DNA from 3 places in the Allobosea sp. RIT-PG3_2 genome. Region 1 is predicted to be linked to each of the others. Evidence: predicted binding sites of a transcription regulator. Region 1 holds the regulator's gene; each other region holds the start of a gene.

Region 1 (3,272 bases):
GCACGGCAATAGCCGAGGGCAGCGTCGTGATGGCACCGGAGACGGTGGCGATCGTGCGCGATGGCAACGCCAAGAAGGGCGACGTGCTCGGCACGGCGCGGCTCGCCGGCATCATGGCGGCCAAGCGCACGCATGAGCTGATCCCGCTCTGCCATCCGCTGCTGCTGAGCAAGATCGCGGTCGATCTCGATCTCGACGAGGCGCTTCCGGGTGTGCGCGTGCGCGCCGAGGTCAAGATGACCGGCCAGACCGGCGTCGAGATGGAGGCGCTGACCGCCGTCTCGGTCGCCTGCCTCACCGTTTACGACATGGTCAAGGCGGTCGACCGGGCGATGCGGATCGAGAATATCCGGCTCGTGCACAAATCCGGCGGCCAGTCCGGCGACTACGACGCGAAGGCTGGTTAGAGGAGTGAGCATGATGTCGCCCGAAAACCGGTTCCCACTTTTCGGCATTATGCTCTAATGGCGCTCACCCCGGTCCCCGTCGCGCGCAAGGCGTTGCTCGACAGCATTCCGGGGCCGACCGGAACCGAGACCCTGCCGCTCGCCCAATGCGGCTGGCGCGTGCTCGGCGCCGACGTGAAGGCGCTGCGCACCCAGCCGCCCTTCGCCAACTCGGCCATGGACGGCTACGCGGTTCGCGGTGACGACATGGCGGAAGGCGTCAGCCTCGCCGTGATCGGCGAATCCGCCGCCGGCCGGGCTTTCGAGGGCGGCGTCGGGCCGGGCCAGGCAGTGCGGATCTTCACCGGCGCACCGATGCCGGCCGGCGCCGACACCATCCTGATCCAGGAAGATGCCGACGGCGTCGACAGCCCCGCGATCCGGGTGCGCGTGCCGCCGACCAAGGGCAAGTTCCTGCGCGCCGCCGGGCTCGATTTCCACGAAGGCGATGTCCTGTTGGCGGCCGGGCGCGTGCTCGACAGCGCCGCGCTCGGGCTCGCGGCGGCGATGGGGCATCCGGCTCTGCCGGTGCGGCGCAAGCCCCGCGTCGCGATCCTCGCCACCGGCGACGAATTGGTCGCTCCCGGCGAGCCCGTCGGGCGCGACCAGATCGTCGCCTCGAACTCGTTTTCACTCGCCGCGCTGGTCGAGAAAGCCGGTGGCGCTCCCCTCGATCTCGGTATCGCCCGCGACGATCATGCCGATCTCGCCGCCAAGATCGGACAGGCCGAGGCCGCCGATGCCGATGTGCTGATCACGCTCGGCGGCGCCTCCGTCGGCGCCCATGACCTCGTGCAGGAGGCTCTGACGCGGGCGGGCATGGAGCTCGGCTTCTGGAAGATCGCGATGCGGCCCGGCAAGCCGATGATGACCGGCCGGCTCGGCCGCATGGTCGTGGTCGGCCTGCCCGGCAATCCGGTCTCCTCGATCGTCTGCGGCCACCTTTTCGTGCTGCCGCTGATCGAGGCTTTGCTCGGCATGGCCGATGCGGATCGGGACCGGAGCATCCCGGCCGTCCTGGGACGCGACATGCCGGGGAATGACGAACGCGAGGATTATCTGCGTTCCGAGCTGGCGTTGACCCCGGAGGGATGGGTGGCGACGCCTTTCGGCCGGCAGGATTCCTCGATGCTCGGCACGCTGGCGCGAGCCCAGGCGCTGACGATCCGCCCCGCCTTCGCCGACGCGGCCAAAACGGGCGATCCCTGCCGGATCCTGCCGCTGCGGTAGGCCGCTTGCGGAACACAAGCAGAACGCGTATGGTGTTCGTGCTTTGTTTCGAATCTGCGCTTTGAGGGGCTGGCGGCAACCATGCTGACACGCAAGCAACACGAACTCCTGCGCTTCATCCAGGAACGCTTGCGCGAGAGCGGGGTGCCGCCCTCCTTCGACGAGATGAAGGACGCGCTCGATCTGCGCTCGAAATCCGGCATCCACCGGTTGATCATGGCGTTGGAGGAGCGCGGCTTCATCCGCCGCCTGCCCAACCGGGCGCGCGCGCTCGAAGTCATCAAGATGCCCGATGGTCTCGGCGCTCCGCAGCAGCGCCCCCGCTTCAGCCCGGCCATCGTCCAGGGCGGTCTCGGATCGCAGCCCAGCCTCGGCAAGCCACGCCCGGGTTCCGGAGCCGATGAGGACAGCCGTTCCTCCATCGCGATTCCGGTCATGGGGCGCATCGCCGCCGGCACGCCCATCTCGGCGATCCAGAGCCGCAGCCACACCGTCTCACTGCCGCCCGACATGCTCGGCTCCGGCGAGCATTACGCGCTCGAAGTGCGTGGCGATTCGATGGTCGAGGCCGGCATTCTCGACGGCGACACGGTCGTCATCCGCAGGCAGGACACGGCCAATACCGGCGATATCGTCGTGGCGCTGATCGACGACGAAGAGGCTACCCTCAAGCGGCTGCGCAAGCGCGGCTCCTCGATCGCGCTCGAAGCGGCGAACCCGGCCTACGAGACCCGCGTGCTCGGACCGGACCGGGTCAAGATCCAGGGCCGTCTCGTCAATCTGATGCGGCGCTACTGAAGCCGTTCGATGTCGGCGTCGCTGTCGACGGACACCGATGCCGGGTTGGTGGGCGGCTGATTGTTGGCCCGCGGCGCGGGCTGCGGCTGCTCGCGGCGGCGGCTCCAGGGACGGTCTGCGGCGCCCTGCTCCGAGACATGGCTGCTCCAGCCTGTCGCTGTTCGATAGAGCGAGGTCGCCCCGTCGCGGCTCAGCGCGCCACGGCTGATCAACCTCGCCTTGCAGGCGCCGCTCCAGGGAATCGCGGTGACGACGAGGTCGGCGCGGAGGCAGTCCTCGATGATTGCGAGCCGATCGCGCGTGTAAGACACGGTGCGCTGATCGGCCGTGCGGCCGATGCAGCCCAGGGTGTCGCAAACGATGCCGGCCCGCAGCGTCGGATCATCCGGCGAGCGGCTGTCACCATCGGACGCGAGCCATTGTTGCAAGACAAAGCGGCTGGGCTTTCCGGCGATGGCCAGCCGGCCATCGGCGCCGCGCAGCGCGAGGCCGGAGCCGTCGCGTTCGATCAGGATCTCCGGACGCTCGGGCTTGCCGGCGACGGCGACGCCGAACATCAGCGGGATGGCCGCGAGCCAGCGCCAGGCCGTTGTCCAGAGCGTCAGCCAGAGCAACGCCAGAACGAAGCAGACGAGCACGGCGGGACCGAAGGCCGCGATCATCACCGTTGAATGGTCGATGGCCGCGACCCAGTGCGCCACCTTCAGCACGACATCCGAGGCGAGCCCCATCAGCGCCCAGGCCGGCCAATCCAGCCCGAAGGGATAGGCCAAAACGCCGAAGACCGCCGCCGGCATG
Region 2 (3,272 bases), on a different contig from region 1:
TCGCGATAGAGCCTGAGCAAAGCCTTCGCATCGCGCGAGGGCCGGCCGGTCTCGATGGCGAGGCGGCGGACGGCCCCGTCGCTGCGGAAAAAGCCGATCTCGAAGACGCGCCCGCCTTCGCCGCGCGCCTCCAGGACCCGCGCCGCCTCCCCGATCAGCCGGACGACGACCGCCTCAAGGCTCGCGGTATCGGCGAAAGGCTCGGCGAATTGGCGCTCGACCACGCAATTGGGCGGCGGCCGCAAGGGGGTGATGCGGCGATCCTCTCGGCCGAGCGTGCGCCTTAGCTTAGTCGCCAGCGCCTCGCCGAAGCGGGCCGAAAGCGTCTCGGACGGGCGTTCGGCGAGATCTGCCAACGTCTTGAGGCCGGCCCGCGACAGCGCGATCACGGTCTCCGCCTCGATATCGAGCGCGTTGACCGGGAGCGGGCGCAGCGTCACTTCCTCCCGCCCCGGAGCGATGATGCCGCCCTGCCCGAAACGGGCGCAGGAACGGGCGGCATCGGGCGTGCCGGCGATGGCGGTCTTCAGCCCAAGACCGATCCGGCGCATGACGTGGTCGACGCGGGCAACGAGCCCTTCCTCGCCTCCGAACAGATGGGAGCAGCCGGTGATGTCGAGCAGGAGGCCGTCGCGGGCGTCGAGCGCGACCAGCGGCGTGAAGCGGTCGCAGACACTCGCGACCTCCTCCAGAAAATGCAGATCCGCCTGCGGCTGCGCCTCCAGCGCGACGAGATCGGGGATGCGGGCACGGGCATCGGCCAGGGTCAGCCCGCGCGTCAGACCGAGCCTGACGGCGCGTCTGTCGCAATCGACGATGCGCAGCGCATTGTGCTGCGTCTCGACCAGGACATGGGGCTTTTCAGCCGGCGCGCCGAAGCCCGGAATCGTGCCCGTCCGCCGCAACCTGTCCGTCGCCAGATAGGGGAACCAGAGGGCGAGATAGCGGCGCGGCATGGTCTGTCCGGATTGCCAGTCTGTCGGAACGGTCGAAAACGCTGCGTTCCTCGAAAGATCGTCGGTCACGGTCCCACTCCACACGCCACTCACGTTCCGCCGCGCCGCCGCGCTGGCGCAGCAATCTCACGGCGAAAGCCGGAGCGCCGGGGGCATTGGCCTCCAGCGCCCGCGAAGCGAGCGCCCGCACCTGCCAGCGCGTGCGGGCTGCGCTCGGCGCCTCCGCAGCCGCCACCCGCAGCAGCAGGACCGGCACGCCCGCGCCTTCGGCAGCTAAAGCGAGGCGCCGGCTCGCCGTCAGGTCGAAAGGGCGCGGCTCACCCCAGGGCTCGATCAGCACGGCGCCTAACGCAGAGCAGCGCGCCGCCTCGGCACCCGCCCGCAAGACGCCCTCGCCGTCGCGCGCCCGCACCAGCAGGAGGCGCGAGGGATCGAGGCCAAGCTCGTTCAGCCCCGGCGCATGCAATCGGCCGGCTTCGGCATCGACGAAATCCTGCCGCGCCCAGAGGATCGGGCGCTCTGGCACCTCGCCCTCTCCGTGCCCAGCCCGCAGGGCGATCCCGAGCGCAAAGCCGGTCGCGGCCGCGAGATCGGCGACCTCGGCGGCATAGACCTCATGCAGCGCCGCTCGCGCGAGCCCGCCGCTCAGGGCTTCGTCGAGCGAAGGCACGCCAAGGCCGATCCGCCCACCCGCGACAGGGCCAGCCCGCAAAGCCGCCTCGGCGAGGCTGCGGCGCAGATCGGACAGGGTCTGGGCGGTCGCTGCTGGCATGGAAACTCGAAAATTGTTCTCTCTTTGTTCTTTTATAAAACGCACCGCGCCGGAAGGCGAGTCGAGTCTTCCGAACTCCGACTCGTCCCTGTGTGCGATACGCAAAGTTTGTCGGCTGGAAAGGGTAGTATGTCGGCATTTGCGCCCATAGTTTGTCGGCACAGCCCTTTTACGGCCTCAACCGCCTATCAGATCGAACCAGCCGCCTTCATCGATCACCTCGACGCCATGCTTGGCCGCGTCCCTGAGTTTGGACCCAGCGCCGGGGCCGGCGAGGACAGGAGTTGCTTCAGTGAATCGGCCGCCTGTAGGGAAACCCTGTCTGTTCGAGGCTCCCGCGATAGAATCGCAGCCTCTTTCACGCTGCGGCGGCTAAGCTGGCGATTGCTGCCGCGACACCGCCAGAGCCGTGCGGGATTTCTCTCGCCTGAAGCGCCATCTCAACTGCTCCGAGCGCGCCCAGCAAGGCTGCAGCGTTGAAATGGCCCATGTGGGCGATACGGAAGGCCTTGTTGTGATAGTCTCCTATGCCCAGGCCAAGCGTCACGCCACAGATATCGCGTGCGAAGGCGGTGATGACCCCTACGTCTACGCTAGGCGTCAGGACCGCCGTCACGGACGGCGCTCGCTCGGTTGCCTCCGTGACTCCGAAAGCCAGAGCCTGACCACTCGTCCAGAGATCGACGGCAGCATGTGTCGCCTTGGCAAGGGCGGTGTGGCGGCGCCAGATTGCCTCCAGCCCCTCCTCGAAGATCATGTCGAGCGCTGCACGCTGTCCAAAGAGCAGGTGCTCCGGCGCGGTCCCGCAATGTTTCATGTAGGCGAGCACGTTCATCCGACCGCTCCAGTCCCAATAGCCGGTGCGCAGGTCGGCGCGCTTGTGAGCGACAAGGGCTTTGTCGTTGGCCGCAACGAAAGCCAGGCCTGGCGATGACATCAGTCCCTTCTGTGAGGCGGAGACAGCGACATCGATGCGCCAGGCATCCATCTCGAATTCCATGCAGGCCAGCGATGCGATGGCATCGACCATGAAGAGGGCAGGATGGCCCGCGGCGTCGATGGCCCTTCGGATCGCGGGGATGTCATTGACGATGCCGGCGGCGGTATCGATCTGAACGACCATCACAGCCTTGATCGTGTGCTGCGTATCGGCGCGCAGCCGAGCCTCGACTGCGACGGGATCAACAGCCCGACGCCAGCTCCCAGGAAGCATCTCGACATCAACGCCCATGAAGCGCGCCATCTCGCCCCAGCCGATGGCGAAGCGTCCACTTTCAAGCACCAGCACCTTGTCGCCACGCGAAAGGACATTGGTGAAGGCTGCCTCCCAGCCGCCATGCCCGTTGGCGGCGTAGACGAAGGTTTCGCCGTCAGTCCGGAAGACGCGTTTGAGATCGACGAGAACCGTTTCAGTTAGGGTCACGATGCTGTCGGAACTTAGTTCCTCCGCTGGTCGCATCATCGCCTGAAGCACGCGATCGGGAATGTTTGTAGGACCGGGCATCGCGAGCAGCGGCCGGCCATTAGCCAGAGACATGCCGAAT
Region 3 (3,272 bases), on a different contig from region 1:
GCCGCCAACGATGCGATGGCGATCGGCGCGATCGAGGCTCTCGACGGAGCCAACCGCAAGGCCAAGGTCGTCGGCATCAACGGCACGCAGGAGGCAGTCGACGCGATCAAATCCGGCAAGCTGCTGGCATCGGGCGACTATAACGGCTTCCTGCAGGGCTGCATCGGGACCATGGTCGCGATCCGGGCCTTGCGGAAGGAAGCCACCGTGACGGAAGTGGTGCTGAAGCCGACCGTGGTGAACGCCTCGAACTACCAGCCCTATGACGCGCCGCTGGAATCGCGAGCCTGCCCGAGCTGGAGCGATGCCGCCGCCATGGCCAGCAAATAGATCGGAACCTCACTCACCGCGGCGGCCGGCACGTCATCCGGCCGCCGATAGGAGCCTCGCCGCATGCTGTTCGTGATCCACGCCCTCGACAAACCCGGCGCGCTCGACGCCCGTCTCGCCAACTACGATGCGCACAAGGCGTTTCTCTCCGATACCGCCGCACTGAACGTGAAAATCGTGATGTCCGGACCACTGGTCGCCGACGACGGTTCGACCATGATCGGCAGTCTCTTTGTGGTGGAAGCCGCGGATCGCGAAGCGGTGGAACGCTTCAATGCAGCAGATCCGTTTCATAGCGCAGGCATCTGGGATCGCGTCTCGATCACCGGCTTCATCAGGCGCCAGGGCTAAGCTCGAAATCGGCCGGGGTCGTGTCCCGGTTGATGGAGGCGCGCCATGATTGACCAGACCGACCGAGCTCAACCGGAATTCGACTGAGGATAAGGCTGTGTCTGTACGCTATTATGCGGCCCATCCAGGAGCGACGCGGTTCAGGGCGCGCCGCTCCGCCTATGCATAATTCCTAAACGGCGGGGCAAAATGAAACGATACCGCCGCCAGAGAATTTCGACCAGCGAACGGATTTGCCGAGATTCTGACGGAATCCAAAGCGCCGCACTAACGAAACGCGAAGCTGCTGGCGGCAGTCCACTTGTCAACGAATAAGGCGCTGCAAAAACAGCGCCTTATTGCCAATGCTTTACAGATTACGGCAGGCGTTCGCTAGAACGGGATGTCGTCGTCGAGATGGCTCGACGAGGAGCGCCCGCCGCCACCGCCGCCGCCCGACATGGCCGGCTGGCGCGCGGCGCCGCCACTGCTACCGCCGCCCATCGCGCTGGAGCGGCCGAAGGAGCTGCCGCCCGAACGCTCTTCCCCGTAGCCGCTCGCGCCGGCGCCCTCGCTGTACTCCTCGGAGCCGCCCTGGCGGCTGTCGAGGATGGTGAGCTCGCCGCGGAAGCGCTGCAGCACGATCTCGGTGGTGTATTTCTCGACGCCGGACTGGTCCTGCCATTTCCGGGTCTGGAGCTGGCCCTCGATGTAAACCTTGGAGCCCTTCTTCAGGTACTGCTCGGCCACCTTCGCCAAATTCTCGTTGAAGATCACGACCGAGTGCCACTCGGTGCGCTCCTTGCGCTCGCCGCTCTGCTTGTCGCGCCAGGTCTCGGAGGTGGCGATGCGCAGATTGACGACGGGTTCGCCGCTGCCGAGGCGGCGCACTTCGGGGTCCCGCCCCAAATTGCCGACGATGATGACCTTGTTGACGCTGCCAGCCATGAGAGGCTCCATTTCCTGCGCACTAAACACACAACCGGCCGAATGACCGGGAGCCGAACCCTATCGACCCACAAATCCATTATCAACGATGTTCCTGTTTTGTTCAAGGTCTCAAGGCGAGGTTTTCCCCCGCTGATTCGGGTGACGCCCGGTTGATCGAAAAGCGGACGGATTCCGATCACGGCCGCTCTGTCTCCGATGGGGGCGGCGCACCGAGGACGGCCTGCGCCATCCTGTCCAACAGCACCGCAAGCAGCACGATGGCGAGCCCGCCGATGAAGCCGAGGCCGGGATCGGCCCGCTGCAGACCGAGCAGGACGATCTCGCCGAGCCCCTTGGCGCCGATCATCGAGGCAACGACGACCATCGCCAGCGCCATCATGATCGCCTGGTTCAGTCCCTGCAGGATGGTGGGCCGGGCGAGCGGAAGCTCGACCAGCCAGAACGCCTGCCGTGGCCGCAAGCCCAGTGCGCGCGAGGCTTCGACGACCCCGGCATCGACACCGCGCAGGCCGAGTTCCGTCAGCCTTGCGAAAGGCGGCAGGGCATAGATCAGCGTCGCCACCAGAGCCGGCGCCCGGCCGAGCCCGAGCACCATCGCCACCGGGATCAGATAGACGAAGCTCGGGATCGTCTGCATCAGGTCGTAGAGCGGCGTGAGCGCACGGCCGAGACGCGGCAGCCGCGCCGCCGCCACGCCGAGCGGCAATCCGAGCAGAACCACGAACAGCACGGCGACGACGACCAAAGCGAGCGACTGCATCGCCTCGTTCCAGACACCCAGCCCGGACAGCGCCGCAGGCAGCGCGGCCATCGCGAGCACGAAGCCGATGCGCCTGCTGGCCAGCCAGGCGCCCGCCGCGACGACGAGGATGAAAGCCGGCACCGGGACGAGCAAAAGGCCCGTCTCGACCCATCGGACAGGCGCGGTCAACCAGGCGCCGAGGCCGTCGAGCCTGTCGCCATAGCCGGTGACGACGGCGTCCACGGCGCGATTGACGAAGCTCTGCAGCGCCTTGCCGAATTCCGGGACGAAACCGGCCGTCACAGGCTGGAAGCGACCTTCGTGGCGATGTCCCCCGGCAGCCATTTGCGCCAGATGTCCGGCTGCGTCTTCAGGAAGACGAGCGCCTGCTGCTCGGGAGTGACGCCCTTCTCGCGGGCTTCGGCCAGCATCTTCGAGGTCATGTCGCTGGTCGTGCCGTAGCTCTTGAAGAAAGTGGCGAGCTGCGGCGCCTTCTTGGCGAGGTCGATATTGGCGCCGATGACGACCTTGCTGGTCGGATAGGCCGTGGCGCGCTTGGGGTTGTCGCTCGCCTTGAGCTCGGCCCAGACGGCCGGATCGAAGGGTGCCTCCTCGAGCTTGACGAGATCATAGGCGCCCAGCAGCCAGCTCGGCCCCCAATAATAGAACAGGACCGGCCGCTTGCGCTTCAGCGAGGCCTCGATGGCGGCGACCAGCGCCTCGCTCGAACCGCCGCGCGTATTGCTGAAGTCCTCTGCCAGCCCGTAGACCGCGAGCTTCTTGGTGTTGATGCCCTCGCAGACCCAGCCGGCGACGCAGTTGTAGAAACGGCCCTTCCCCGGCTCCTCCGGATCGGCGAACAGCGCCTTGTAGCGCTTGAGGTCTTCGACCGTTTTGAGATCGGGAGCCTTGGCATCGG

The links. The regulator LexA, encoded in region 1, represses DNA repair genes until DNA is damaged. The targets are predictions, from matches to a motif close to TGTTCNNNNTGTGTTCNG.
Region 2: the regulator LexA is predicted to act here: its motif matches at 1,743-1,760, upstream of AC2FAN_RS02850 (ImuA family protein).
Region 3: the regulator LexA is predicted to act here: its motif matches at 1,698-1,715, upstream of ssb (single-stranded DNA-binding protein).

What each region holds. Positions count from the first base shown of each region.
Region 1 covers NZ_JBXWCA010000005.1:321,338-324,609, reverse strand. Annotated here, with positions in the region: gene moaC (cyclic pyranopterin monophosphate synthase MoaC) at 1-407, shown strand, start outside; gene AC2FAN_RS17245 (molybdopterin molybdotransferase MoeA) at 465-1,676, shown strand; gene lexA (transcriptional repressor LexA) at 1,758-2,474, shown strand; gene AC2FAN_RS17235 (ComEC/Rec2 family competence protein) at 2,468-3,272, opposite strand, start outside.
Region 2 covers NZ_JBXWCA010000001.1:639,469-642,740, forward strand. Annotated here, with positions in the region: gene AC2FAN_RS02845 (Y-family DNA polymerase) at 1-956, opposite strand, end outside; gene AC2FAN_RS02850 (ImuA family protein) at 862-1,728, opposite strand; gene AC2FAN_RS02855 (pyridoxal-phosphate-dependent aminotransferase family protein) at 2,087-3,265, opposite strand.
Region 3 covers NZ_JBXWCA010000001.1:211,328-214,599, forward strand. Annotated here, with positions in the region: gene AC2FAN_RS00955 (sugar ABC transporter substrate-binding protein) at 1-330, shown strand, start outside; gene AC2FAN_RS00960 (YciI family protein) at 394-681, shown strand; gene ssb (single-stranded DNA-binding protein) at 1,054-1,608, opposite strand; gene AC2FAN_RS00970 (ABC transporter permease) at 1,787-2,698, opposite strand; gene AC2FAN_RS00975 (ABC transporter substrate-binding protein) at 2,653-3,272, opposite strand, start outside.